2 regions of the Rhodoferax sp. GW821-FHT07G04 genome follow, and region 1 is predicted to be linked to the other one. Evidence: predicted binding sites of a transcription regulator. Region 1 holds the regulator's gene; the other holds the start of a gene.
What was found. Region 1 encodes sigma-54, which starts transcription at its own class of promoters, with help from an activator protein. Its sites were predicted from a motif close to TGGCANGNAANCTGCTTT; they were not measured.

Region 1 (14,756 bases):
CAGGACGCACCCAGTTTGTGATGGCGGTGAATCTGTCGCCTGTACAGTTCCGGCGCGGCAACATCGTGGCGGTGGTGCGGGATGCACTGCAAGGCCCCGGCCTGGACCCGGCTTGCCTGGAGCTGGAAATCACCGAATCCACGCTGGTGCAGGACGCCGAAACCTTCATCGCATCGCTGCAAGAGCTCAAGGCCCTGGGGGTCAAGATTTCCATCGACGACTTTGGGACCGGCTACTCCAACCTGTCCTATCTGCAGCGCTTTGCGGTGGACAAGCTCAAGATCGACCAGTCCTTCGTCAAGCGGCTGCACCAAGGTCCGCAGGACAGGGCCATCGTCACGGCCATCATCCAAATGGCCAAGAGCCTGGGCCTGAACACCACGGCCGAGGGCATAGAGGATGAAGCAACGCGCCAGATTCTGCTGGAACTGGGTTGCCAACTGGGCCAGGGCTACTTCTTTGCCCGGCCTGTGGCCGCTGGGGCTTTTGATGCAGCGGTGGTGGGCCTGCCGTCCATCCAAAAATAACAATGCCCCACCAGCCAGGCTGATGGGGCATAGAGATTTAAGCGTGGGGTGGCTTACTTCTTGGGGGCGCTGGCGGCGGCGGCGGGTGTAGCGCCGCCGGCCTTTTCATCGGCCATGCACTTCTTGATGTGGCTGGTCTTGGCGGCACCGGCCAGCTTTTTGTCGGCGGCGGACTTCTCGCAGGTGGCACTGGCGCTGCCACCACCCGCATCGGCCACGCACTTCTTCATGAAGCTGGTTTTCGCGGCGCCGGCCAATTTCTTTTCGGCGGCCTTGTCGCCGCAAGCGGACTCAGCATCCGCCGCATGGACCGCACCAAATGACAGAGAGAGACCCAGAGCCAGCAGGGGGAGGAATTTTTTCATCATGATCGTGTGTCCTAGGGGTTGAAGTGACAGCCGGTGCCGCCGTTGCAAGGAAAAAGCGAACGAAATCCACGCTGGGATTCAAACACACAACGCCAAAAACAACAATGTGGATGACCCACCGACCCGCCCCCGTAAAATCCCCGCATGCTGTCTGTAAAAAACGAATTATTGGAAGCGCTGGCCGCTTCCCTCGAAAAACTGTCTCCGGGCAGCGGTGCCAAGGCGGCGTTTGAGTCGCCCAAGGTGGCTGCCCATGGTGACCTGGCCACCACGGCCGCCATGCAACTGGCCAAGCCACTCAAGCTGAACCCGCGCCAACTGGCCGATAACCTGAAGGCCGAAATGCTGGCGCAGCCCGCCTTCCAACGCTGGGTCGACGCCATCGAAATCGCCGGTCCCGGATTCATCAACATCCGCTTGAAGCCCGAGAGCAAGCAGCAGGTCGTGCGTGCAGTGCTGGGCCAGGGCGCGCAGTATGGCTACCAGCCCGTGCGATCGGAAGAACAGGGCCAGCGCGTGCTGGTGGAGTTTGTGTCGGCCAACCCCACCGGCCCTTTGCATGTGGGCCACGGCCGCCAAGCCGCGTTGGGCGATGCCATCTGCAACCTGTTTGCGACCCAGGGCTGGAGCGTGCACCGCGAGTTCTACTACAACGATGCCGGCGTGCAGATCGAAACTCTGACCAAGAGCACGCAGTTGCGCGCCAAGGGCTTCAAGCCCGGCGACGACTGCTGGCCCACCGATCCCGACAACCCCGCCAGCAAGGCCTTCTACAACGGTGACTACATCCAGGACATCGCCGACGATTTCCTGGCCAAGAAAACCGTGCAGGCCGACGACCGCAGCTTCACGGCCAGTGGCGATGTGGAGGACCTGGAGTCCATCCGCAACTTCGCCGTGGCCTATCTGCGCCACGAGCAGGACAAGGACCTGCAAGCCTTCAACCTGAAGTTTGACGAGTACTACCTGGAGTCCAGCCTGTACACGAGCAACCGCGTCGAACAAACGGTGGGCAAGCTGGTCGCCAATGGCAAGACCTACGAACAGGACGGCGCGCTGTGGTTGAAGTCCACCGACTACGGTGACGACAAGGACCGCGTCATGCGCAAGAAGGATGGCACCTACACCTACTTCGTGCCGGATGTGGCCTACCACATCAGCAAATGGGAGCGTGGCTTCACCAAGGTCGTCAACATCCAGGGCACAGACCACCACGGCACCATCGCCCGTGTGCGCGCCGGACTGCAGGCGGCCGATGTGGGCATTCCCCAGGGCTACCCCGACTATGTGCTGCACACCATGGTGCGCGTGGTCAAGGGCGGCGAAGAGGTCAAGATCAGCAAGCGGGCTGGCAGCTATGTGACGCTGCGCGATCTGATCGAGTGGACCAATAAGGACGCTGTGCGTTTCTTCCTGCTCTCCCGCAAGCCCGACACCGAATACACCTTTGACGTTGACTTGGCGGTGCAGAAGAACAACGACAACCCGGTCTACTACGTGCAGTACGCCCATGCCCGCATCTGCTCGGTGCTGGCCGCCTGGGGCGGTGATGTGGCCAGCCTGCAAAGCGTGGACCTGTCGGCCCTGCAAAGCCCGCAAGCCCAGGCGCTGATGTTGTTGCTGGCCAAGTACCCTGAGATGCTGACGGCCGCAGCCGTAGACGAAGCGCCACACGATGTGACCTTCTACCTGCGCGAACTGGCCGCCTGCTACCACAGCTACTACGATGCCGAACGCATCCTGGTGGACGAAGAAGCGGTCAAGCTGGCCCGCCTGGCCCTGGTCGCGGCCACGGCCCAGGTATTGCACAATGGCTTGGCAGTGTTGGGCGTCAGCGCCCCGCAAAAAATGTAGTTGACAACGAAGGTAGCGCATGAAGCAACAGCGTGGCGGAACAATTCTGGGGTTCATCATCGGCATCGTCATTGGCCTGGCTGCGGCCTTGGGCGTGGCCGTCTATGTGACCAAGGTGCCGGTGCCCTTCATGAACAAAGGCCAGAGCCGCTCGGCCGACCAGGACGAGGCCGAGGCCAAGAAGAACAAGGACTGGGACCCCAACGCCCCGCTGTATGGCAAGAACCCCGCCAAGGCCGCGGCACCTGCGGCTTCTGCAACAGCCACCAACAAGTCTGCAGACCCCAGCAAGGCCGATCCCAAGGCGGACCCCAAAGCAGCTGCGGCCAAGCCCGACGCAAAGCCTGACGCCAAGGGCGAGGTCAAGCCCGCCGTCTCGGCCGACCCCTTGGGTGATCTGGCCAAGGCCAAGGGGGCAGGCCCCAGCACCACGTCAACCAGCACCGAGCCATTCATCTTCTTTGTGCAGCTTGGGGCATTCCGTACCGCGGAAGATGCCGAGGCCCATCGGGCCAAGCTGTCCTTGAGCGGCATCGAGACCAAGATTACCGAGCGTGAGCAATCGGGTCGCGTCGTGTTCCGTGTGCGCACCGGGCCTTTCGACACCAAGGAAGACGCCGAGCGTAACAAGGAAAAAATGGAGAAGGCGGGCCTGGAAACCTCTTTGGTGCGTGTACAGCGTTAAGCACCCAGCCCCAGCGCAGGGAACTAATGTCCTGGCTCCCGGTCACAATGGCACAAATTTTTTGGAGTGGTCTTGCATGAATAAGATGATGAAACGCCGTGAATTTACCCAAGCGGCCGCTGGTGCCGCCCTGGCTTCCAGCGCCTGGTTCTCGCCCTCGGCGCAGGCACAGGCTTCCAAGTTCTCTGCCGGCAAGGACTACCACATCCTCGACACCAAGGCGCCCGTTGAGGCCCCGGCTGGCAAGATCGAAGTGGTGGAGTTCTTCTGGTACAGCTGCCCCCACTGCAATGCCTTCGAACCCACGCTGGTCAACTGGATCAAGACCCTGCCCAAGGACGTGGCCTTCCGCCGCTCCCACGTGTCCTTCCAGGACAGCTTTGTGCCGCAGCAGCGCCTGGCCCTGACGCTGGAAGCGCTGGGACTGGTGGACAAGCTGCACGCCAAGGTATTCCATGCCATTCACGTTGAAAAGCTCAAATTGGCCACCGGCGAAGAGATCGCGGAATGGGTCAGCAAGCAGGGTGTCGACAAGGCGAAGTTCCTGGAGCAGTACAACTCTTTCACCGTGCAGACCAAGGCCACACGTGCCACCCAGTTGCAAAACACCTATAAGGTCGAAGGCGTGCCGGCCCTGGGTATTGCCGGGCGCTTCTACACCGACGGCACCATGGCCGGCAATATCGAACGCGCATTGCAAGTGACCGACGCCTTGATCGCCGAAGTGCGCGCCAAACGTTAATCCAACACCGCAATAGCCGGTAGCAGAGGCCTTAGCGCATGAAGGTGCGCAAGGCCTCTGCTGTTTGCGCCGGCAATTCCTCGGGTATGAAGTGCCCCGCCGGCAAGGCCTCTCCGCTGACCGCTGCGGCGCACTGGGCCTGCCACAGATCCAGGGGTTTGAACAGACGCTGCACCACGCCGCGTGCACCCCACAGCACCAAGGTTTCGCAAGCGATCTTCTCGCCATGCGCACGGCTTGCACGGTCATGCTCCAGGTCGATGCCGGCACTGGCGCGGTAGTCTTCGCACGCGCTGTGGATGGCCTCGGGGCGGCAGAAGGCGCGCTCGTATTCGGCCAGTGCCTGTGGCTCGATGTGTGCCAGACCGCCAGCGCCCCAACCGCCCAGCTTGTGGTGCAGATAGGCCATGGCATTGCCGTCAATCATCTCCTCGGGCAAGGGGCTGGGCTGTATCAGGTGGAACCAGTGGTAGTAGGCAGTGGCAAACGCCATGTCGGTGCGGGCATACATGTCCAGTGTGGGTGCGATGTCGATGACGCACAGCTTGCGCACCCGTGGTCCATGGTCCAGCGCCAGACGGTGGGCCACGCGGCCACCCCTGTCGTGGCCTGTGAGGAAGAAACTGCCTAGCCCCAGTGCGTCGGCAACGGCCACCACATCGGCTGCCATGGCGCGCTTGCTGTAGTTGCTGTGGTCCGGCAAACCCGGCGCGTGGGACGAGTCGCCATAGCCCCGCACATCGGGCAACACCAGGAAAAAGTCGTCGCACAGCAACTGCGCCACGCGCCGCCACATCACATGGGTTTGCGGAAACCCGTGCAGCAGCACCAAGGCTGGCCGGTCTGGATTGCCCCCGCAACGGAAGAATATGTCTGCGCCATCCTTGGCAACGATGGTGCGCGTTTCGAATCCTTCAAACCAGCTCATGGCGATGGCTGTTGGCTGGCCATGAACTTTTGCAAATTGGCCGCAGCCTGCTGGCGCACCTTGTGGCGCAAAAAGGGCGACCAGCCGAGCAGCAGGCCCGGCGCCCCCAGGGCCTGGCTGGCCCAGGACCAGAAGTTGAAGCGGTCATGGTGCTGTGTGATCAGGCCCTGTGGGTCGAATGTGAATTCCGCGTCGATGCGGTTGAGCACCATGCGTCCGGTGGCACTGAAGCGGTAGTGCGCGTCCCAGTGCGCCTCGCCCGATGTGGCATCGGCCATCACGTCGCAGAACTCCAGGCGCCATGCATCCATGCCCTTGGCGCGGGTGGCTGCGATCAACATCTGCCACATGCCCATGGTCGCGGTCTTGCCCTGCAGCGTGAACACCTCGTCGGCAAAGGACACGTTGTCCGCATAGCACTGGGCCATGCCGTCGCCATCCAACTGCGCAAACGCGGTGTAGAACTTGGTGATGGTGAGCGCATTGGCTTGCATGGCATGGACCTTTCGTGTCATCCCTGGCGCGAGTGTGCCGCAAACCGGCCCCGGCGCTGAAAAATATTGAAACAAATCGATACCCCGGCGAGAGGACGCCACAGCACCACCCCGGCACGATGGAGCCCTGTTCAACACATTCCTTCAAAGGACACTTCCATGAAATCCTGGATCAAACGCAGCCTCTACAGCCTGGTGGGCGTCAGCATCGTCGTCGGTGGACTCTCTGCCTGCAGCCACCACCGCCACGAATTTGGCAGCAATATGAGCGCCGAAGACCAGGCCCAGATGCGTACCAAAATCATCGAACGCGTGGCGGGCAAGCTGGACCTGAATACCGACCAGAAGCAACGCCTCAACGTGCTGGCCGACAAGCTGCAAGAGCAGCGCAGCGCCCTGGTGGGCAAGACCACCAATCCCCGCGCCGAGATGCAGGCCCTGGTGGCGGGTGAGAAGTTTGACCGCAGCCGTGCCCAGACCCTGCTGACGGAAAAGACCGCCGCCGTCACCAGTAAGAGCCCCGAGGTCATCAACGCCCTGGCCGATTTCTATGACAGCCTGACACCCGCCCAGCAAACCAAGGTACGCGAAGCTATGCAGCAAGGCCGCCACGGCTGGTGGCACCGGGGTTGAGCGCCAGCAGGGGAGCGATGCCATGCCACCCATGCAAGCGCTATTTGCCGGCGTGCGGGCCCACGGCCCGGCGCTGCTGGCATCCACCGCAGAGCCAGCCGCCGAGCTGCTGGCCCTGATCTGGGGCCCCCGGTTCGACCGGGAGCATGCCCAGCAGTTGGCGCGGTCTGCCGCGCACAGCCCGGCCAACCTGCAGTGTGCACTGGCGCTGGCGGCCGATACCTTTGACCGCTTGCCCGCGCCGCGCCAGCAGCGGCTGCGCCAGGCCGTTTACTACCACGCCGCTGGTACGACAATCGGCGCATGACGACGATGCGCATCCTGTTGATTGACGACGATGAGCAGTTGGGCGAGCCGCTGGCCGCCTACTGCGCCCGCTTTGAAATGCAGCTCAGCCACGCCACGCGCCCCAGCACCGGCCTGGCCCAGTTGCGCCAGGGCGGGTTCGATGCCGCCATTCTGGATGTGATGCTGCCCGAGATGGACGGCTTTGAGCTGTGCCGCACGATACGCAAAGAGAGCGATATCCCGCTGATCATGCTGACGGCACGCGGCGATGTCATGGACCGTGTGGTCGGCCTCGAGCTGGGGGCCGATGACTATTTGCCCAAGCCCTTCGAGCCGCGTGAGCTGGTCGCACGCCTGCAGACCGTGCTGCGCCGCCGCCAGCCGAATGGCAATAGCACGGCATCCGCAACACCCGTCGCCGCCGATGGCCGCCTGCTCTTCGAGGGGCTGGTGGTGGACGCCACCACCCGCAGCGTGCAGTGCCTGGGCCAGAGCATCGAGCTGACCAGCACCGAATTTGACCTGCTGCACCTGCTGGCCCGCGAGCCCGGCAAGGTCTTCCACCGCGACGACATCCTGAACCAGCTGCGCGGGCATGAGGCAGACCTTTACACACGGGCCGTGGACATTGTGGTCAGCCGCCTGCGCAAGAAGCTGGAGCCGTTGGACGCGATCAAGACCCTGCGCAACGCCGGCTATGCGCTGGCGCTGCGTGCGCAGAGCCCCAGCCAGACCCGCCATGCATAAGCTGCGCCGCCACTGGCACCGCCGGGCGCGGCATGCGCTGGGGCATTCGCTGCGCTGGCGCTTGCTGACGCTGTTTCTGCTACTGGCCATGGGCCTGGCCGCCACCTTCACCTTTGGCATGCAAAAGGCGCTGAGCGTGGGCTGGCGTGTGGCGGCCCGCCCGCTGGTCAGCGATTACGTGGACCGGCTGGTGGCCGAGATCGGCAGCCCGCCCAGCATTGAGCGCGCCCAAGCGCTGACCCAGCGCCTGCCGCTGAGCGTGCAGATCGCCGGGCCGGTGGTCAATTGGCGCAGCAACCCGCAGTCGGAGATGTTGCCCCACCACCATGGCGAGATGCGCGATGAATGGCAGGACGGCCCACCGCGCCTGTTGTCGCGCACCACGGCCGACGGCCATCGCATCGCGCTGGGCATCAGCACCGCCGCCTGGGAAAACCAGCCCCACCGCATAGGCTGGATGACACTGGCCGGCATCCTGGCGCTGACTGCGCTGGCCTATGGCTACATACGCCGCCTGCTGCGCCCGCTGGACGACATACGCGACGGCGCCCAGCGTTTTGGCAGCGGAGACTTTGCCCAGCCCATACCGGTGCGCCGCCGCGATGAGTTGGGCCAACTGGCCACCGACGTCAACACCATGGCGCGCAGCATCCACCAGATGCTGGAGGCCAAGCGCGGCCTGCTGCTGGCCATCAGCCACGAACTGCGCAGCCCGCTCACCCGCGCACGCTTGAACACCGAGCTGTTACCGGAGGAAGGCGATGTGGCCGCACGCCGCGAGGCCTTGCTGCGCGACCTGGGCGAGATGCGCGACCTGGTCACCGACCTGCTGGAAAGCGAACGCCTGGGCCAGGGCCATGCCGCCCTGCAACTGGAGCCGGTGGACTTGGCCGAATTGATCCAGGAGGTGGCCCAGGCCGCTTCAACAGGCGCTGCGCCTGCCGTGGACTTGGAATTGGCGCCCGATCTGCCGCCGCTGCAACTGGACCGCACGCGTATGCGCCTGCTGCTGCGCAACCTGCTCGACAACGCGCTGCGCCACAGTGTCGGCGCAGACCAGCCGCCCAGCATCCGGCTGCACCAACACGTCGATGAGGCGGGGCGGGCCACCGCGTGCGTATCGGTGCGCGACTACGGCCCCGGCGTAGACGACATGGTGCTACCGCACCTGGCCGAGCCTTTCTACCGGCCCGATTCCGCGCGGGGCCGCACGGCTGGCGGCGTGGGCTTGGGGCTATATCTGTGCAAGCTGGTGGCGCAGGCCCATGGTGGGCGGTTGACCTTGCGCAATGCCAAGCCGGGGTTGGAGGTTAGTGTGGATCTGTCCCCTCAGTTGGGCGCAACACCCTCACGCTAGAGCCTGGGCGGCATAGCGTTCTGCGCAGGTAAAGGAGGAGCCCGCGCAGCGGGCGGGGGACACGGAGCAGAACGCTATGACGTCCAGGCGCCTCAGGCTTTGTGGCGCTTATTGTCTTTCTTGGACTTCTTCGGTTTCTTCGGCCTAGCCGGTGAACCGTCGTCCGCGCAACGCCCATCCAGCTCTGCCTCCACCCGCTCACACAGCGTCTGCAGAATCTTGATGCGGGCGTAGTTCTTGTCGTTGGCCTCCACCAGCGTCCATGGCGCATTGCCCGTGCTGGTGCGTTCCACCATGTCGCAGACGGCCAGCTGGTAAGCGTCCCACTTCTTGCGGTTGCGCCAGTCTTCTTCGGTGATCTTGAAGCGCTTGAAGGGAATCTGCTCGCGCGCCTTGAAGCGTTTCAGCTGCTCCTGCTGGCTGATCTGCAGCCAGAACTTGACGACGATGGCGCCCGACGCGGCCAGCTCGTGTTCGAAGTCGTTGATCTCGGTGTAGGCGCGCAGCCAGTCGGCTTCGCTGCAAAAGCCTTCGACCCGCTCCACCAGCACGCGGCCATACCAGGTGCGGTCGAATATCGTCACCCGACCCTTGCGCGGCACATGGCGCCAGAAGCGCCACAGATAGGGCTGCGCGCGTTCTTCCTCGGTTGGCGCAGCAACCGGGATCACCTGGTATTGGCGCGCGTCCAGCGCCGCGCTGATGCGCCGGATTGCGCCGCCCTTGCCGGCGGCGTCCGCGCCCTCAAATGCGCACACGAGGGAACGACCCTGGAAGCGTGGATCGCGCATCAGCTCGGCCAGCCTTCCTTGCCAGTGGGCGAGCGCGTCCTCATAGTCTTTGTCGGCCAAGGCGAGCGTGAGGTCCATCGTCGACAGCACGGTGCGGCCATCGGTGTCCACGCGCACCAGTGGTGCCACCGGCGTGTCCTGTTCGTCGGTGCTGGCCAGCTTCTTTTGCATGGATTGCAGCAGGATCTGCGCTACGGTCAGTGAGCGGTAGCGGTCGTCCGTGCCTTCGATCACCATCCACGGCGCCCACGGCGTGTTGGTCATGCGCAGCAGGTGGCCGGCCACGTCTTGCAGTTTGTCGTACGTCTTGAGCCGGTCCCAGTTCCACTGCGTCACACGCCAGGCGGTGCGCGGGTCTTTCTCCAGCGCCTTCAGGCGTTTGGCCTGGCCTTCCTTGGTCAGGTGGAACCAGAACTTCAGCACCAGCGCGCCCTCATCCACCAGCATGGACTCGAAACGGTTGATCTGGTCGGCCTGGGCATCCAGCTCTTTGAGCGAAATCTCGTCTTCGATGCGCTGGCGTATCGGCTCCGAATACCACGACCCGGCGAAGATGCCGACCCGCCCCTTGGGCGGCAGCGAACGCCAGTAGCGCCACATGGGCGGGCGCTCGCGCTCCTCGTCAGTGGGCTCAGAGAAAGCCAGCGTGGACAAAAAGCGGGCGTCCATCCATTCGTACAGCACATTGATGGTCTCGCCCTTGCCGGCGCCATCCTGCCCGCTGACCAACACGATGACCGGAATCTTCTTGTTCTCGTGCAGGTCTACCTGTGCAGTCAGCAGCGCTGCGCGCAGGGCCGGGACTGCGGCCTTGTAGGCAGCTTTGGTGATGGTGTGGCCGATTTCTGCGGATTCGAACATGGGCATGTCTCCTGCTGATTGGCCAAGCCATTCTAGGCCGGGGGGTTGGAGCGGACAGGCATTGATGGAAATGGAGCCTAGCCCTTGTACATACTGAATATGTAGCTATAAAAATAGAAGCGCCCTAAAAAGCCCGGGGTACCAGAAGCGATTGTGGCGCTATGCTCAGTACAATCGTCCAGGCTCCACCCGAGCAAGTTCCGTGCCTTTATGAAAAAACCACCCCAACTTCTGCTGTTCCTGGCCGTTTGCACGGCGCTTGCCATGCCCGCCTGGGCAGAAAAGGCCGACCGCAACAAGCCTATGAATCTCGAAGCCGACACCATGCGCTACGACGATGTCAAACAGCTCACGATCTTCCATGGCAACGTGGTAATGACCAAGGGCACGATCCAAGTCCGCGCCGCCCATATTGATGTGCGCCAGGACGCCGACGGCTATCAGTTCGGCGCTATTTCCGGCTCGCCGGAGCGGCCGGCGTTCTTTCGGCAAAAGCGCGAGGCCCTGGACGAATTCATCGAGGTGGAGAGCGAGCACATTGACTACGACGGCCGTGCCGATATTGTTAAATTCACCGGCAAGGCCCAGTTGCGCCGCCTGCGCGGTGGCGCAGTGGCCGACGAAATCAGCGGCGCGGTCATTGTGTATGAGAACCTGACCGATAAATTCAGTGTGGATGGCAGCAGCGCCGCCAGTGCAAAAACCAGTGCCAGCGCACCCGCGCCCGGCGGCCGGGTGCGAGCCATGCTGACGCCCAAGCCCGAAGCTGCTGCCTCTGCACCGGCGGCGGGCAAGGCGGCATCCCAACCCAGCCCCAACCTGCGCGCCACGACGACATTGGGGGGAACCCCCCAGTGAGCGATGTGGTGGTGGCCGCAGACAGCGGCGAAAGCAGCAAAGACACAGATAGCAGCGCCAACGGCAGCGGCGCGGTGGATTCGACCCTGGGCCGGCTGGAGGTCAGCCATATCCAGAAGTTCTACGGCAAGCGCCAGGTGGTCAAGGATGTGTCCCTGACGATGCGTACCGGCGAGGTCGTGGGGCTGCTGGGGCCCAATGGCGCGGGCAAGACCACATCCTTCTACATCATCGTCGGCCTGCTGCGTGCCAGCGCCGGCGACATCACGATAGATGGCCACTCCATCGAGCACATGCCCATCCACCGCCGTGCGCGCCTGGGGCTGGGCTACCTGCCACAAGAGGCGTCGATTTTCCGCAAGCTCAATGTCGAGGAAAACGTGCGCGCCGTGCTGGAGTTGCAGCACGACGAGGCCGGCAAGCCGCTGAACAACGCCGAGATCGAGCGGCGCCTGACCGCGCTGCTGCAAGACCTGCGCGTCGAGCATCTGCGCGAATCACCGGCGCTGGCGCTGTCGGGTGGTGAGCGCCGCCGTGTGGAGATCGCCCGCGCGCTGGCCACGCGGCCCCGCTTCATCTTGCTGGACGAGCCCTTCGCCGGTATCGACCCGATTGCCGTCATTGAAATCCAGCGCATCATCAATTTCCTGAAGTCGCGCGGCATTGGTGTGTTGATCACCGACCACAACGTGCGCGAGACCCTGGGTATCTGCGACCACGCCTACATCATCAGCGACGGCCGCGTGCTGGCCCAGGGCACGCCTTCCGAGATCGTGGACAACGCCGACGTGCGCCGCGTGTACCTCGGCGAACACTTTCGGATGTGATGAAACAGGGGCTTTCTTTACGCGTCTCGCAGCACCTGGCGCTCACGCCCCAGTTGCAGCAGTCCATCCGCCTGCTGCAACTCTCCACACTGGAACTCAGCCAGGAAGTGGAGCAGATGCTGGACGAAAACCCCTTTCTGGAACTGACCCAGGACGAGGCCGTGCGCGAGGAGTTTGGCCTGGCCCAGGCCGATACGCCGGTCAGTGCGGGGGAGCGTGAATCCGAAGTTGCTTCCAATTCCGTAGCGGACTATCCAGATTCCACGGGGGCTAGCAGCACAAAGGACGAAGACACCACCCCGCTGGGCAGCGGTGACGACGAACCCAGCTGGGACGGCGACGGCACAACCGAACTGGTGCCCGACGACGGCGAATGGGGCACGGATGCCAAGGCCCGCACCAACAACCTGGGTGACGACGAAGACACCGACGCCACCGAACTGGCCCGTACCCAGGAGTCGCTGCAGTCTTTCCTGCACCGCCAGGCGCTGGGCCTGCGCCTGGGCGAGGTGGATGCCAGCGCGCTGCGCTTTCTGATCGAGTCGCTGAACGACGACGGCTACCTCGAAGACCCGCTGCCCGAGCTGGCCCGCAGCCTAGCCGGTGACGCGGATGAAGAACAGCTGGAAGACCTGGTCCACCACTTCACGGTCGCCCTGGGCCTGCTGCAAAGCCTGGAGCCTGCTGGTGTGGGCGCCCGCGACCTGGGTGAATGCCTGCGCCTGCAACTGCGCGCCCAACTGGACGACGCGCTGGACCCGCCCGAGCCCGAGCAGGCCGCACTATTGGCCTTGGCGCTGCGCATCTGCGCCCAGCCCATGGACCTGCTGGCCCGCCGCGATGTCAAGACCCTGGTGCAGCGCTGCAACGGCACCGACGCACAGACGCGCGAGGCCATCACGCTGATCGCCCGCCTGGAACCCAAGCCCGGCCGCCGCTTTGTGGATGTGGAGCGCAACATCGTTGTGCCCGATGTGCTGGTGGTGCCCGTGGGCAAGGTGCGCCCCGGTGTCAACCCGCAGTTCCGCGTGATGCTCAACCCCGAGGTCATGCCCAAGCTGCGCGTGCACGACATTTATGCCAACGTGCTGCGCAACCACCGTGGTGGCGGCAAGGACAGCGCCAGTTACGCCGGCCTGCAGCAGCGCCTGCAAGAGGCGCGCTGGTTCATCAAGAACATCCAGCAGCGCTTTGACACCATCCTGCGCGTCAGCACCGCCATCGTGGACCGGCAAAAAAGCTTCTTCACGCACGGCGAGCTGGCCATGCGCCCCCTGGTGCTGCGCGAGATTGCCGACGAACTGGGCCTGCACGAGTCCACCATCAGCCGCGTCACCACCGCCAAATACATGGCCACGCCGTTCGGCACCTTCGAGCTGAAATATTTCTTCGGCTCCGGCCTGGGCACAGAGTCCGGCGGCAATGCGTCCAGCACGGCCGTGCGCGCACTCATCAAGCAATTCATCAGCGCCGAAAGCGACAAAAAGCCCTTGAGTGATAACCAGATTTCCGAGATGCTGAAAGAGCAGGGCATCGAATGCGCCCGCCGCACGGTTGCCAAATACCGCGAGGGGCTGAAGATTGCTCCCGCGTCGTTGAGGAAGGCTTTATGAACTCACTCCAAATCTTCCTCCCCTGCGCCGCCGGCGTAGAAGACCTGCTGGCCCATGAGGTGCACGACCTGACCGGTTTGATGGGCCAGGACCTGCTGACACGCCGTGGCGGGGTGATGGCCCAGGCCTCGTGGCGCGACGCGCTGCGGCTCAACTTGCACAGCCGCTTGGCCCAGCGCGTGCTGGTGCAGCTGAACTACACGGAATACCGCACCGAACAAGACCTGTACCGCGCCGCCAGCGACGTGGCGTGGGAGATCTGGTTCACGCCCCAGCAGTCGATCAAGGTCGAGGTGACGGCCCAGCACAGCCCGCTGAACAGCCTGAACTTTGCCGCGCTCAAGATCAAGGACGCCGTTTGCGACCGCTTCCGCGCCAAGGCCCACGGGGTGCGCCCGGACGTCAACACCCAGTGGCCCGATGTGCGCATTTATGCCCACCTGACCACCGACACTTGCTCGCTGTATATCGACACCTCGGGCGAGCCGCTGTTCAAGCGCGGCTGGCGCGAGGACAAGGGCGAGGCGCCGCTGAAAGAGACGCTGGCCGCGGCCATGATTGCCGCCTGCGGCTGGGCCGAGGGTGACGATGATCTGTTGCCGCTGTACGACCCCTGCTGCGGTAGCGGCACCATTGCCATCGAGGCCGCGCAGATCGCCTGCAACATCGCACCGGGCAGCCTGCGCCGCTTTGCGTTTGAGAAATACATTCCGTTCCAGCAACACGTCTGGGACGCCATCAAGGCCGAAGCTGCCGCTGCCGTCGTCAAGCCGGGACCCGACCAGGGGCCATTGATTTTTGGCAGCGATGTGTCCCACCGGATGGTGGACTTTGCCCAGCGCAATGCCGAGCGCGCCGGTGTGGCCGATGTCGTCGAGTTCCGCGGTGGCGACGCGTTGCAACGCATGCCGCCCACCGATGTGCCCGGCTTGCTGCTGCTCAACCCACCCTATGGTGACCGTATTGCCGTGGCGGGTGTCAGCGGGGCCGGAGCCCGGCGCGCAGGACCTGCGCACCGGCAGGCTGGTGGCGATCTGCCGTCGCCAGACTACGAGGCCTCCAGCGCCGGCAGCCACCCCGTCAGCGGCGCGCGCGAGCAGGCCGTGACCGAGGACGGCGGCGAATTCTTCAGCCAGTTGGCCACCCACTGGAAGAAAAACTTCAGCGGCTGGACCGGCTGGAT
Region 2 (14,756 bases), on a different contig from region 1:
GCTCAGCAAGCCGTGCAAGCTGGGGCTGCGGTTGTTGAAGGGAACAAAAACGGATGAGTTCAGCATGGCTCTGTGGCGTCGCGGCGGGGGCTGGTGTGCGGATGGACAACTATGCCCGATGTATATGACAAATTCTGCTTGACGTGAACTGTTTTATTGCTCAACCTCCCGATTGCGCGCAGCTTTGCATGCGGTACCAGAAGGGACAATATGGCAAACATCAGTTGGAAAGATTCGCCGACCCTGTACGTTGCACTGTCGGACGGTGTACCCGTCTGCGAGTTGAAATCCATGGATATCGGTGGCGTTTCCGCCAACTGGCTGAACGGCCGCCTATGGCCACCTCCCGCCCATATGCCCAAGGCCGCGCCGCAACCGACCCGCTTCTTCTTCGGGCTTGCGGAGGCGAAGACGGCGGTGGAGGAGGCGATGATGCAGGGGTGAGGGGACTCTCGTGTCGTTCGTGCGCCAGTATTACGCAGTGCGTGCGCGGCCTCCTTTTTCTGCCCACGTCCGAGTCCAGCGGATCTGCATCACGCGCAGCATGACCAGCATGGCCACGGCCAGGGTGGCGAACACGAAGAAGCCGCCGGAGTAGCTACCCATGTATTGCTTGGACAAGCCCATGGCGTTAGGCACCAGGCCGCCGCCCAAGGCACCAATCTCGCCGATCATGGAGCCGGCCACCGCAGTGGCCAGCGGCCAGCGCAGCGGCACCAACTGGAATACCGCGCCGTTGCCGGCACCCAAGGCCGCGAAGCACACAATCACCAAGAGTGTGGTCACGGCCAGCGAGCCGGTGGACAGGCCGCACAGCACCAGCGTGCCCGCCACCGTGCACAGCACCAGGTTCAGTGTGTTGACACCGCCCCAGCGGTCCGATATCCAGCCGCCCAGCACGCGCACGGCCGCGCCCATGAAGGCGGCCAGCATCGTCAATTGGCCGGCCTGGACCTTGCTGACACCGAACTGGTCGTAGTAGTAGGTGGGTAAGAAGGTGGCCAAGCCGATGAAGCCACCAAAGGTGACCGCGTAGATCAGGCTGAAGGCCCAGCCGTCTTTCTCAAACAGGCAGGCAATGTGCTCCTTGAAGGAGGCATGGGAGTCGACGTCGTTGGGTTCCTTGGCAAAGATGACCATTACCACCATGGGGATGGTGATGGCCACGGCCGCAATGCCGTACACCGTGACCCAGCCAAAGGCCTGGGCCAGCGGCGGCGCAATCAGCACCGACACGGCCGTGCCCACATTGCCCGCACCCACCAGACCCATGGCCAGGCCCTTGTGCCGGGGTGGGAACGAGCCCGAGCCCAGCGACAGAGCGACGCCGAAGCTGGCGCCGGCAATGCCCAGCAGCACGCCCATGGCCAGCAGGTCGTTGAAACTCTTGACGCAGAAAAAGCCAAACAGCATCGCCACCATGATCATGCCCATCTCGACGAGCGTGGCTTTCTTGCGGCCGATGTACTGCGACAGGATACCCAGCGGAAAACGCATCAGCGCGCCGGCGATGATGGGGATGGACAGCATCAGGCCCTTTTGTGCGGGGCTGAGGTTGAACGTCTCAGAAATAAAGGGCGCCATCGCGCCATTGAGCACCCAAATGCAGCAGGAAAACGAAAAGTACAAGAAGGAGGCGAACAGCGTGGGCGCGTGGCCGCTCTTCAGAAAACTGCGAAATCCCGACATGGTGCACAAATTCCTAAAAATGGGTTGAACCCATGCACCAAAGCGAAACCCGTGCCAGACCTACTCAAAACGGTGCGTACCTAGGGACGGGACACTAAATAGTTTTTGAATTGCTCGATGGGAACCGGGCTGCCGAACAAGAAGCCTTGGTAGGCGTGGCAGCCGATGTCGGCCAGGAAGTCGCGCTGGGCCTCGGTTTCCACCCCTTCAGCAACCACGGACAGGCCCAAAGTGGTGCCCAGCGCCACAATGGTGCGCGCTATGGCCGCGTCATTGGGGTCGTTGAGTACGTCGCGCACAAAGGAGCGGTCGATCTTCAGCAGGTCTAGCGGCAACTGCTTGAGGTAGCTCAGCGACGAATAACCGGTGCCGAAATCGTCCAGCGAGAAGCCCACGCCATGGGCCTTGAGCTCGTTCATCTTGCCGATGATGTCGTCCACGCGGTGGGCCAGCACGCTCTCGGTCAGCTCGATGCGCAGCCGATTGGGCGGCACCTTCCAGATTTGCAGAAACTTCAGCACGCCGGGCACAAATCCGGGTTCCCGCAATTCGCGTGCACTGACGTTGACGGCCAGGCTCAGGTGGGCGGTCTCTGGTGATTGGGCCCAGGCAGACAACTGCTCGCAGGCCATGTTCATGACCCAGCGGCCTAGCGGCACGATCAGCCCGGTGGACTCGGCCAGTGCGATGAAGTGCTCGGGCATGACCAGGCCACGCGTGGGCTGCAGCCAGCGCACCAGGGCCTCGGCCCCGGTGATATGGCCTGTGGCGCCCACCGTGGGCTGGAAATACAGTACCAGCTCCTCGCCGCCCTGCAGGCCATCGCGCAGGTCGAACTCCATCGCCACCCAGTCTTCCAGCTCGGTCTGCATGCTGAGGTCAAAGAAGCGCAAGGTGTTGCGGCCCGCGGCCTTGGCCTGGTACATGGCCAGGTCGGCCTGCTTGAGCAGGTCGTCCACGCTGTGGCTGCGGGCATCGAACAGCGTGATGCCCATGCTGGGTGAGCTGTGGTGTTCGCGCCCCACCAGGTCATAGGGTTGGTTCAGGTTGGCCAGGATTTTCTTGCCCACGCTGTCGGCCTGCAGGGCCGCGGCATGGGGGTCGGTCTCCAGGTCTTCGAGTACCAGCACAAACTCATCGCCGCCCAGGCGGGCCACGGTATCGGCCTCGCGCACGCAGTCCGACAGGCGCTGGCCCACCTGCTGCAGCAGCAGGTCGCCCACATCGTGGCCCAGCGTGTCGTTCAGCGTCTTGAAGTTGTCCAGGTCGATGAAGAGCAGGGCGCCGTGGCGGTGGTGGCGGGCATTGGTGTGCAGCGCGCGTTTGAGCTGCTCCAGCAGCAGGCGGCGGTTGGGCAGGCCGGTCAGAGCGTCGTAGAAGGCCAGACGGTGGATTTCTTCGCCGGCCTGCTTTTGCTGCGAAATGTCGCGCCCGATGCCGTGGTAGCCGCGGAAGCGCCCATCCCCATCAAACATGGGTGAGCCGCTGACGCTGGCCCAGTGGGCGGTGTTGTCGGTGTCGGGGCTGCGGATCTCCAGGTCGCGAAAGGGCTCATGGGCGGCCAGTACCTTGCGGTGCGCGTCCCAATCGGCCTCGGTCATGTTGAGGCAAGGAATCTCCCAGCGCGTCTTGCCCCGGTGCTGGTCCATGGTCAGGCCGGTGCTGTTGTAGACCTTGCCGCCCAGTATCGTGAAGCGGAAGTTTTCGTCCTGCTCCCAGTACCAGTCGGACGACAGCTCGGTCAGTGCGCGGAAGCGGGCCTCGCTCTCGCGCAACGTGGCCTCGCTCTTCTCCCGCTCGGTCACGTCCACAAAATTGACCTGGATGGCGGGGCGCCCTTTGTGCGTGATGGGTGAGGCCTGAATTTCCACGTCGATGGAGCGGCCGTCGCGGCGTATGAATTTTTCCACCTGTACCGGCAGCGGCGCGCCGCTGGCCAGGCCCTGGGCCACGCGCGCCGCCACCAGGCTGCGGTAGCGCGGGTCCACCAGGTCCATCATGGGCAGGCCGATCAGCTCGGCCTCGGTTCGCGCCCCGAGGATGCGGATGGCCGCCGCATTGGCATAGGCAACCAGGCCGTCCTGGTGCACGCCAATGCCGATGGGGGACCACTCCACCAGGGCGCGGTAGCGGGCCTCGCTATCTTGCAGTTGGGCCTCTACCTGTTTGCGTTCGGTCAGGTCGGTGTTGGTGCCCGACAGTCGCAGCGCCTGGCCCTGGTCATTGCGCTGGATATGGGCGCGCAACAGCACGGGCACATAGTGGCCCTGCTTGTGGCGCATGCGGCATTCGGTCTGCCAGGTCTCGCCACGGCCTTGCAGCGCGGCGGTGAAGCTCTGGTCGATGGCAGTGGCGTCGTCGGGGTGGAAGAAGCTGGCCATCAGGGACGAGTTGGCGGGCAGCTCCGCATTCACATAACCCAGCATGTTCCACCATGTGGATGACAGGTAGACCTCGCCGGTGGCCAGGTCCCAATCCCATGGCGCGGCGTCCATGCCGCGCAGGATCAGCTCCCAACGCTCATGCGAAAGTTTCTGCTGCTGCAGTTGTTGTTGCCCCGCCAGGGTGTTCTCCATAGCGTGACATTATGGCGTCTCCCGTAATGGGGTTTTAGCGGCCCAGAAGGCCGCCGCATGCCTTCAGGCTGCCTTTTCGACATGGGCCTGGCGCGTGTAGAGGAAGTCAATGACGGCCTTGCGGTAGCCCAGGTACTGCGGGCTGTCGGCCAGCGCCACGCGGTTGCGCGGGCGGGGCAGGTCCACGGCCAGCACCTCGCCGATGGTGGCGGCCGGCCCATTGGTCATCATGACGATCTTGTCGGAGAGCAGCACCGCCTCGTCCACATCGTGCGTGACCATGACGACCGTGCTTTGGGTGCGGGCCACGATCTCCAGCAGCTCGTCCTGCAGCTTGGCGCGGGTCAGCGCGTCCAGGGCGCCAAAGGGCTCGTCCATCAGTAGCACCTTGGGTTCCATGGCCAGGGCGCGGGCAATGCCCACGCGCTGCTTCATGCCGCCGCTGATTTCGCCGGGGCGCTTTTGCGCGGCGGCGGTCAGGCCCACCAAGGCCAGCGCGGCGTTGGTGCGCTCCATCAATTGGGCTTTGTTCTCGCTGGGCGCTCCAGTGCTCTTGGATGCCGCGCCGAACACGCGCTCCACGCCCAGGTAGACGTTCTCAAAGCAGGTGAGCCATGGCAGCAGTGAATGGTTCTGGAACACCACCGCGCGCTCGGGGCCGGGTCCGGCGATCTCGCGGTTGGCGCACAAGAGCGTACCCTCGGTCGGTGTGGTCAGGCCGGCGATCAGGTTCAACAGCGTGGACTTGCCGCAGCCGCTGTGCCCGATCAGCGCCACGAACTCGCCCTTGGCCACGGTGAGGTTGATGTCGCGCAGGGCGGGGAACAAACCCTTCTTGGTCTTGAAGGTTTGGGCGACGTTCTGGATCTCGATGTATTTCAGGCTGCTCATGATTTGACCTCTTCAAACGTAAATGCGGTTGCGATCTTGATCAGGGCATATTCCAGAATCAGCCCGACGATGCCGATCACGAAGATGGCGATGATGATGTGCTTGACATTGAGGTTGTTCCATTCGTCCCACACCCAGAAACCAATGCCCACGCCACCGGTCAGCATCTCGGCGGCCACGATCACCAACCAGGCCGTGCCCACGGCCAGGCGCACACCGGTCAGCATGTAGGGCAACACGGCGGGGAACAAAATCTTGGTGACGATCTTCCACTCGCTGAGGTTGAGCACGCGGGCCACGTTCATGTAGTCCTGCGGTACGCGTTGCACGCCGACCGCGGTGTTGATGACCATGGGCCAGATGGAGCAGATGAAGATGGTCCAGATGGCGGCCGGGTTGGCACCCTTGAACACCAAGAGGCCAATCGGTAGCCAGGCCAGTGGCGACACCGGGCGCAGCAGGCTGATCAGCGGATTGAACATGCGCCCCAGGAAGGCGAAGCGCCCGATGGCAAAGCCAGCCGGTATGCCCACGGCCGCCGCCAGGCCAAAGCCCACGGCCACGCGCTGCAGCGACATCAGCACGTTCCAGCCCACGCCCTGGTCATTGGGCCCCTTGCGGTAGAACGGGTCGGAGAACAGCGTCAGCGCCTCCTTCCAGGTCTCCCACGGGCTGGGGATGCTGCTGGCCGTACTGATGCTGACCAGCGCCCAGATGCCGACGAGCAGCCCCAGGCCCATGACGGGTGGCAGCACGGCCAGCAGCGCGGCGCGCGCGTCGAAGCTGGCGCGGCTGGCGTCGGGTGTGGCAACCGCGGCCGGGGCGGCTGCTTGGGCCAAAGGCTCTGAAGCTTTCATGGTGGTAGCCCTCGTGGAATATGCGTGAGGCGCTTCTGTTTTGGTAGCAATCTGTTCGGCGGCTGCCGACAGGGGCGAGTGGAATACGGCACTGACCATGGTGGTGGGTTCCTTTCTAATCCGTTGAGGACAGCGCTAAAGGGCTGCCCCGCAAATCTCAGGCCTTGATCTTGAAGCTGTCGGCGTATTTCTTGGGGTCCTTGCCGTCCCAGACCACACCGTCCATGAACTTGCTGCTGCGCATGGCGTCCTTGGGGATGGGCGCCTTGGCGGCAGTAGCAGCCTGTTTGTAGATGTCGATCTGGTTGATCTGCTTGGCGACCGCCAGATAGTCGGGGTGCTCCTTCAGCAAACCCCAGCGCTTGTGCTGCGTCATGAACCACATGCCGTCGGACAGGTAGGGGAAAGTCACCGTGCCGTCGTTGAAGAACTTCATGTGGTTGGGGTCGTCCCAGGTCTTGCCCAGGCCGTTCTGGTAGCGGCCCAGGATGCGCTGGTTGATGGCGTCCACGCTGGTGTTCACGTAGCTCTTGTCGGCAATGGTCTCGGCCATCTTGTTCTTGTTGGACAGGCTGGCATCGATCCACTGGCCGGCTTCGATGATGGCGGCCGTCACGGCGCGCGCGGTGTTGGGGTATTTCTTCACAAACTCGGCCGTGGTGCCCAGCACCTTTTCCGGGTGGTCCTTCCAGATGTCCTGCGTGGTGGTGGCGGTCACGCCGATGCCATCGATGATGGCGCGGTGGTTCCAGGGCTCGCCCACGCAGTAGCCGTCCATATTGCCCACGCGCATATTGGCCACCATCTGGGGCGGCGGCACGGTGATGACCTTGGCGTCCTTCATGGGGTCTATGCCGTTGGCCGCCAGCCAGTAGTACAGCCACATGGCGTGGGTGCCGGTGGGGAAGGTCTGGGCAAAGGTGTATTCGCGCTTTTCGGCCGCCATCAGCTTGGCCAGGCCGGCGCCGTCAACGGCACCCTTGTCGGCCAGCTTTTTCGACAGCGTGATGGCCTGGCCGTTGTGGTTCAGCGTCATCAGCACGGCCATGTCTTTCTTGGGGCCGCCCAGCCCTAAGTGCACGCCGTAGATCAGGCCGTATAGCGAGTGGGCAAAGTCCAGCTCGCCATTGACCAGCTTGTCGCGCACACCGGCCCAGCTGGCTTCCTTGCTGGGCACGATCTTCACGCCGTATTTCTTGTCCAGGCCCAGCACCGAAGCCATGACCACGCTGGCGCAGTCGGTCAGCGGGATGAAGCCGATCTTGACCTCGGTCTTCTCGGGTGCATCGGAGCCCGCGGCGTAGACAGCGGCGCGTAGCGCTGGCGTGATGCCGATGGCACCTATGGCGGCGGACTGCAATACCGTGCGGCGGCTGAGTTTGTTCTGCAAAAGGTCGGTCATGGTGGCCTGGGTCCTTCAATCAAAGTGGCACAAATTGCGGGCAATAAAAAAGGCGTCCTCACCGTGCAAGAGGCTTCGCAAAAAGCCGCGTGCAGGTGGGGACGCCTTTGTCCGGGTTGACCGGCACCACCCGCCGTTGGGTGGTGCATGTCAGTCAGTGACCATCGTTGGTCTCCACACGCTATACGCAATGTGTGTGCCAACCCCCAGTGCGCGGCAATGGTGCGTGTTGCGTGTGGGTAGTTGCTTTGTTTTTGATAGCGCTACAGCTATATTCCTAGAGGGCTAGGTGCCAATTATCCGAATGCGCATGCTGTGAGCGTGTGATGTGGGTCGCACTGGCACCAAGCCTGTGCACTGCACCCAAAGGAGTGCAGGACTTAAGAAATGCACAGCGCTTGCCGATACATGCAGCATGGCTACCAAGATTGAAACCCCCTCCAAGGTGCACACCACCAACCGCAATGTTCCGGTGGAGCAATGGCCCGAGTCGCTGGAAATACTGCGGCATCTGGCCACGCAAAACCGGGCGATGTCCATCAAGGAACTGGCCCATGATGTCAGCGCCCCTGAGATATCCACCCGCAACCGACTGGCGCGGCTGGAGGTCTTGGGTGCCGTGGTCGCATCCCGCGCGGCGGCCATCCTCGGCCCTGGCCGGCAGGTCACCTGTGCGCACTATGTGATCACCCAATACGGGCGCGATTGTGCTGTGTCGCGCGGATCCGAACAGTCCAACGCCATGTCCCACCTTTGCGTCAACAGCGTGTTTGCGTTGGCGCGGGCGATGAACCTCAGCATCTGAAGATCGCCCCCACGTTCGCCCACTGCGTGTGGCTCTCTGCCCCCCGAGGGAGCTAAATCCGCTTGGGGCGGCCCGGCGCGGATTTGTGGCCCTACGCCCGCCCATCACATGGGGCTGGACCAATCAACCCAACAGGTCGATGGCGTCCAGCATGCGCTGCGACACCTCCACCACCTTCAACCCCTTGTCCATAGCGGACTTGCGCAACTTCTCATAAGCAGCTTGCTCGCTGAGACCCTGGCGCTGCATCAGCAGGCCCTTGGCACGCTCGATGGTGCGGCGGTTCTTGAGTTCGGTGCTCAGGTCTTGCAATTCGGTTTTTGCCTCCGCCAGCTCGGAGCGCAGGGCTTGGTCCTGCTCAAAGCGGGCGATGGCCACGTCCAGAATGGGGCGTATGCGTTCGGGCGACAGGCCTGCCACGATGTAGGCGGATACGCCCGCCGCCACGGCCGCCCGTGCATTGGAGCGGTCGCTGTCGTTGGTGAACATGACGATGGGGCGACGCGCATCGCGCGTGGCCATGACCACGTGCTCCAGCGCGTCGCGGGCCTCGCTCTCGGCATCCAGAATGATCAGGTCGGGCTGCAATTGCGCCAGGCGCTCATGCAAAAAGGTGTCGGCGGGCAACACGGCGATCAGGTTGAAGCCGCTTTCCAGCAAACCAATACGCAGGCTGCGCGAGCGCTCGGCCTGGTCCAGCGCCCGGGTGTCGTCCGGGTCGGCAATGTCCAGATCCGGGGCAATAACGACGATGCGCAGGGCTTCTTGCATGGCGTTTGCCACGCAAAAATCGCGCCAACTGAGTTAGTGCCCTGAGCTACGGCGCCAATAGTGGTAGCGGCTATGGGTGGCAAAGCCTGCGCGCCGGTACAGGGCCAGCGCCGCGTCGTTGTCCTCTTCCACCTGCAAAAACACGCGTTTCAGGCCGTGTGCCTGCGCGGTGTTGGCCAAGCCGGCCAGGATGCGGGCGGCCAGGCCGCGCCCGCGCTGCTGCACCACCGTGCGCATGCCATGGATGCTGGCCCAGCCCTGGCTCAGCGAGGCCGTGCCGGCGGCAACGGGCTGGCCGGCTTCTTGCACCACGGCATACACCACATGGCGGCTGCGGCTGAGCGCCTGCACCCGATTGGCGCCATCGACGGGGTCAAACCCCGGCGCGGTGTAGACCGCAGCCCAGGCGGGTAGGGGTGTTTCGCTGACCTCAGCCGGAGTCGCCTGGCAAATACTGCGCATCTGTTGCACCGTGCCCACCTGCACCAGCGTGGGTTGGTCTGGGTGGTAGCCCAGGCGCCGCAGTTCGTCGTGGATAGCGGCCAAGCCGGGCACATCAGCCACGCGAAAGGCGGCCTGCAGACCACGCTGGGCGTACAGAGTCTCAATCTGGGCGATGTCGGCTACTTGTAGGCTGTGGTGGCGTGTGGGCACGGCGCTCTTGGCGCGGCCTATCGTGGAGTTGTCAAAGGGCAGCAGCCAGCCTTCGATGGCCTGCATGGCCGGTGGGGCCACGGCGTCGAGCGTGGCGCGCTCCAGGCTTTCAATGTCGCTGTCTGACAGATGGGGGGCAGAGGAGAGGGTTGATGTTTCCATGGCGCCTATTGTGCCGAGCGCCTACAGGCGACGGCTAAACTCCGTCCCTCAGAGGGGTAAACATGCTGGTATTGGGGATAGAGTCGTCGTGCGATGAAACGGGAGTGGCCCTGGTGCAAAGCCAGGGTCAGGCTACACCCACGCTGTTGGCGCATGCCCTGTACAGCCAGATCGACATGCACCAAGCCTTTGGCGGTGTGGTGCCTGAGTTGGCTAGCCGCGACCACATCCGCCGGGTGCTGCCGTTGACCCAGGAGGTGCTGCGGGACAGCGGTCGAGCGCTGGCCGATGTGGATGTGGTGGCCTATACCCGTGGTCCTGGCCTGGCCGGTGCCTTGTTGGTGGGAGCTGGCGTGGCCTGTGCGTTGGGCGCGGCGCTGGACAAGCCTGTGCTGGGCGTGCACCATCTGGAGGGCCACCTGCTGTCGCCGTTTTTGAGCGCAGACCCGCCGCAATTTCCGTTCGTGGCTCTGCTGGTTTCCGGCGGGCACACGCAGTTGATGCGGGTGGACGGGGTGGGGCGTTACGCGCTCCTGGGCGAGACGATTGACGATGCGGCCGGAGAGGCTTTTGACAAATCCGCCAAGCTGATGGGACTGGGTTACCCCGGTGGGCCGGCGCTGGCCAAGATGGCGGAACAGGGCGACCCTGCCGCCTACAAGTTGCCGCGCCCGCTGCTGCACAGCGGTGATCTGGATTTCTCGTTCGCGGGCTTGAAGACAGCCGTGCTGGTACAGGCCCAGCGCATGGTGGCGACCGAGGCGGCACGGGCGGCCGGCTTGCCGCCTGTCATTGCGCAGTCCAATGCGGGGACGACCGAGGGCTTTGACGCGCTGCCGTTGCAGCAGCGCAGCGACCTGGCGGCCTCTACGCAGGCGGCGATTGTGGAAGTGCTATTGAAGAAGGCCATGGCGGCCTTGAAACAAACCGGCTTGCAGCGGCTGGTGGTGGCTGGTGGTGTGGGGGCCAACCGCGACCTGCGCGCACAACTCAATGCGGCCTGCGCCAAGCGCAAGGTTCGGGTGCACTACCCCGAACTGCATCTGTGCACCGACAACGGTGCCATGATTGCCATGGCGGCAGCGATGCGTTTGCAAAGCGGCCTGCAACAGGCTACGACCACGTACGCGTTTGACGTCAAGCCGCGCTGGCCGCTCGACAGCCTTTGAGACGCTCCGTGTGAGGGTTCTCCACCGGTGCGCCGCGCTCCTCTGGAGGGAGGAGCGGCGAGCTGCACGCAGTGAGGAGGTACCGCTTTACTGGATGGTCAGTTCCGCGGCGTTGCTGACCGGCACTTTCTTGACCAGCTTCAGCGTCAACACACCGTTTTCCAGCTTGGCTTCACTGGTCGTGGTGTCGATGTCCAGCGGCAGCTCGTAAGCCGCGTTGTAGCGGCGGGGTGCGCCTTCCTTGCTGCTGATGCGCACGATGGCGCCTTCGATGGAAATGCCCAGTTGGTCCTTGGCAATGCCGGGCATGTCCAGGGTCAGCGTGAAGCTGGTCTCATCCTGGGTGTAGGTTACGGCCTTGTTGGTACTGGTGCGCAGGGCTTCATCCATGAAGCGCTCCAGCGAGCGGCCATAGCTGTGGCGGTGCAGGTGGGGGTGTGTGGTAGTGGCAAAAAACATGGTGGATCTCCTAGTACACTGCGCGGCTCTCACAGCGATCGCCGCATGGATCTAAGCTGCGACTCCTCTTCGATATTTCAAGCAAAAAATCACATGTTTATTCTTCTCAGGCGGGTCTTGAAAACCCTTTCGACAGCGCTATGTGTGTTGCCCCTTGCCGGTGGCATGGCTGCTGCGCAGACTGCCGCCGCGCCGGCCATCAAGCTGGCGATGGTGGAGGCGCTGAGTGGCCCCAATGCGGCCCCCGGCGAAGCCGTGTTCCGCAACCTGGCCTGGGCGGTGGAGCGTGTCAATGCGCGCGGCGGCGTGAAACTGTCGGGTGGCGGTAGCCAGTCGCTGGTGCTGGAACGCTACGACAGCAAGGGCCAGAACGAGGAAGCCTTGTCGGCGCTGCGCTCGGCCATCGACGGCGGCGCGCGCATCGTCTTGCAAGGCAATTCGTCGGCCAATGCTGCGGCGCTGATCGATGCCATCAACAAGCACAACGAGCGCGATCCAGCGCGCCGTGTGCTGTTCCTCAATTATTCGGCGGTGGACCCAACGCTGACCAATGAGAAGTGCAGCTTCTGGCATTTCCGCTTCGACGCCCATGCCGACATGCGCATGGCGGCGCTGATGGATGTCATCAAGGACGACAAGGCGCTCAAAGGGGTTTACCTGATCGGCCAGGACTACAGTTTTGGCCAGGCGGTGCTGCGCGAGGCGCGGCGCCAGTTGGGCGTGCAACGGCCCGATGTGGCCATCGTGGCCGAAGAGCTGCACCCGATGGCGCGCATCAAGGACTTTTTGCCCTACGCCAACAAGATCAAGGCCAGCGGCGCCGGGGCTGTGATCACCGGCAACTGGGGCAATGACCTGACGCTGTTGATCAAAGCCGCGAAGGAGGTGGGTTTTGAAGGCAAGTTCTACACCTTTTACGGCAATGCGCTGGGCGCGCCGGCCGCCATTGGCGATTCCGGCATCGGCAAGGTGGTGGCGGTAGCCGATTGGCTGCCCAATGTACAGACAAGCGGAAGCGAGGCGTTTTACAAATCCTTCCGTGCCCGCTACCCACAGCCCGCGGATGACTACGTGCACATGCGCATGCAGTTGCTGATCGAAGCCCTCGCCCAGTCTCTGGAAGCGGCCAAACCGGCCGCGAGTGGTGGTGTGGATATCGCAGCCGTTGCAACCCAGATGGAAAAGGCCAAGGTCAGCCTGGCGGGGCAGGGCGGCAGTATGCGCGCCAGCGACCACCAGTTCCAGCAGCCTCTGGTGATCGGTGTTATGGACCGCCAGGGTGCGCCCGGCGTCAAGTTTGACGTGGAGGGTTCGGGCTACGGCTTCAAGGTGGTCAAGACGCTGGCTCCCGAGGCGGCCGAGTTGCCGACCAGTTGCAAGATGCAGCGTCCCTAGGGCGCAGCCCGTTCATCAAAGAAAAAGAACTGGTTGCACGTACAGCTTGTATCGGGCTATAATCGACAGGCTTTGCATCGGGCAAGGCGCACGCCAGGAGCAGTTCCAGCACCTGGCGCAAGTTCAGAAACCTGGGGCACCGTCGGTACAGAACCGGCATGCGCCCCTATCCGACAGGAAATAGACATGATCGCATCCAGCATCAAAGCAGCAGTTGTCAAAGACAACGCCCGCACCCCCAACGACACCGGTAGTCCAGAAGTGCAAGTCGCTCTGCTGACTGCCCGCATCAACGAACTGATGCCTCACTTCAAGACCCACGCCAAGGACCACCACGGCCGCCGCGGCCTGGTTCGCATGGTCAACACCCGCAAGAGCCTGCTGGCCTACCTGAACCGCGTAGACCACGACCGTTACGTTGCTCTGATCACCAAGCTGGGTCTGCGTAAGTAAGCACTGCACCAAATGACAGACGCCTGAGTTAGTTCACTAGCTCAGGCGTTTTTTACTTCGGAGACGGCAAAAACAGAGCGAAGCTGTGTCATTCCAAGGAAATTGGCGGTTTTTCTGAACCGCGTCCCCAGTTTCTCTGGAATGGCATCGTGTTCTGCGTTGTTGCCTCCGGGCTTGGCAGGTGGCCTTTACCTGCCAGCGGGTTCCCGCATCTTCAGGAGATAAAACAATGAGTATTTTCAACAAAGTCACCAAAACTTTCCAATGGGGTCAACACACCGTCACGATGGAAACCGGCGAAATCGCACGCCAATCCACCGGCGCCGTGCTGCTGGACATGGACGGCACCGTTGTGCTGGCCACCGTCGTTGGCAAGACCGAAGGCAAACCCGGCCAGGATTTCTTCCCCCTGACCGTGGACTATCTGGAAAAGTCCTACGCCGCAGGCAAGATCCCCGGCAGCTTCTTCAAGCGTGAAGGCCGCCCCAGTGAATTCGAAACACTGACGAGCCGCCTGATCGACCGCCCGATCCGCCCGCTGTTCCCCGAAGGCTTCTTCAACGAAGTGCACGTGGTCATCCACACCGTGTCCTTGAACCCTGAAGTCGACGCCGACATCGCCGCTATGATCGCGGTCAGCGCAGCACTGTCTATCTCTGGCATCCCATTCAACGGCCCCATCGGCGCAGCCCGCGTGGGTTACGTCAATGGCGAATACGTGTTGAACCCCGGCCAGACACAACGCAAGGATTCCATCATGGATCTGGTCGTTGCCGGTACCGAAGCGGCCGTGCTGATGGTCGAATCCGAAGCCCAACAACTGTCCGAAGAAATCATGCTGGGCGCGGTGGTCTATGGCCATGAGCAAGGCAATATCGCCATCAACGCCATCCACGAACTGGTGCGCGATGCGGGCAAGCCCGTCTGGGACTGGAAAGCCCCCGCCAAGGACGAAGCCTTGATCGCAAAGATCGACGGCCTGGCCAAAGCTAAGCTGGAAGCTGCTTACCAGATCCGCAACAAGCAAGCCCGTACACAAGCCTGCCGCACTGCGTATGCTGACGTCATGGCCGCCCTGAAGGCCGACGGTGCTGCATTCGACAGCGTGGCCATCGAAGGTCTGCTGTTCGAAATCGAAGCCAAGATCGTGCGCGGCCAGATTCTGGCAGGCGAGCCCCGTATCGACGGCCGCGACACACGCACTGTGCGCGCCATCGAAATCCGCAACAGCGTGCTGCCCCGTACCCACGGTTCCGCCCTGTTCACACGCGGTGAAACACAGGCTTTGGTCGTCACCACGCTGGGTACCGAGCGCGATGCACAACGTATCGACGCCTTGAGCGGCGACTACGAAGACCGTTTCATGCTGCACTACAACATGCCTCCGTTCGCCACTGGCGAAACCGGTCGCGTGGGCACGCCCAAGCGCCGCGAAATCGGCCACGGCCGTCTGGCCAAGCGCGCTCTGGTCGC

Region 2: AC07OO_RS18920 (CmpA/NrtA family ABC transporter substrate-binding protein) is a predicted target of sigma-54. The motif match lies at 7,600-7,617, and genes of this name have one in related genera.

What each region holds. Positions count from the first base shown of each region.
Region 1 is NZ_JBWKQD010000002.1:1,000,714-1,015,469, reverse strand. It holds gene AC07OO_RS13875 (putative bifunctional diguanylate cyclase/phosphodiesterase) at 1-527, shown strand, start outside; gene AC07OO_RS13870 (hypothetical protein) at 581-895, opposite strand; gene argS (arginine--tRNA ligase) at 1,040-2,749, shown strand; gene AC07OO_RS13860 (SPOR domain-containing protein) at 2,769-3,434, shown strand; gene AC07OO_RS13855 (thiol:disulfide interchange protein DsbA/DsbL) at 3,523-4,176, shown strand; gene AC07OO_RS13850 (alpha/beta fold hydrolase) at 4,208-5,104, opposite strand; gene AC07OO_RS13845 (nuclear transport factor 2 family protein) at 5,101-5,598, opposite strand; gene AC07OO_RS13840 (Spy/CpxP family protein refolding chaperone) at 5,758-6,231, shown strand; gene AC07OO_RS13835 (hypothetical protein) at 6,254-6,538, shown strand; gene AC07OO_RS13830 (response regulator transcription factor) at 6,535-7,266, shown strand; gene AC07OO_RS13825 (sensor histidine kinase) at 7,259-8,623, shown strand; gene pap (polyphosphate:AMP phosphotransferase) at 8,716-10,275, opposite strand; gene lptA (lipopolysaccharide transport periplasmic protein LptA) at 10,486-11,133, shown strand; gene lptB (LPS export ABC transporter ATP-binding protein) at 11,208-11,960, shown strand; gene rpoN (RNA polymerase factor sigma-54) at 11,960-13,573, shown strand; gene AC07OO_RS13800 (THUMP domain-containing class I SAM-dependent RNA methyltransferase) at 13,570-14,756, shown strand, end outside.
Region 2 is NZ_JBWKQD010000003.1:348,786-363,541, forward strand. It holds gene AC07OO_RS18890 (DUF3047 domain-containing protein) at 1-66, opposite strand, end outside; gene AC07OO_RS18895 (hypothetical protein) at 211-444, shown strand; gene AC07OO_RS18900 (MFS transporter) at 475-1,689, opposite strand; gene AC07OO_RS18905 (sensor domain-containing protein) at 1,770-4,265, opposite strand; gene AC07OO_RS18910 (ABC transporter ATP-binding protein) at 4,329-5,156, opposite strand; gene ntrB (nitrate ABC transporter permease) at 5,153-6,112, opposite strand; gene AC07OO_RS18920 (CmpA/NrtA family ABC transporter substrate-binding protein) at 6,171-7,415, opposite strand; gene AC07OO_RS18925 (helix-turn-helix domain-containing protein) at 7,831-8,220, shown strand; gene AC07OO_RS18930 (ANTAR domain-containing response regulator) at 8,344-8,991, opposite strand; gene AC07OO_RS18935 (GNAT family N-acetyltransferase) at 9,025-9,807, opposite strand; gene tsaD (tRNA (adenosine(37)-N6)-threonylcarbamoyltransferase complex transferase subunit TsaD) at 9,870-10,976, shown strand; gene AC07OO_RS18945 (Hsp20/alpha crystallin family protein) at 11,064-11,435, opposite strand; gene AC07OO_RS18950 (branched-chain amino acid ABC transporter substrate-binding protein) at 11,529-12,830, shown strand; gene rpsO (30S ribosomal protein S15) at 13,017-13,283, shown strand; gene pnp (polyribonucleotide nucleotidyltransferase) at 13,513-14,756, shown strand, end outside.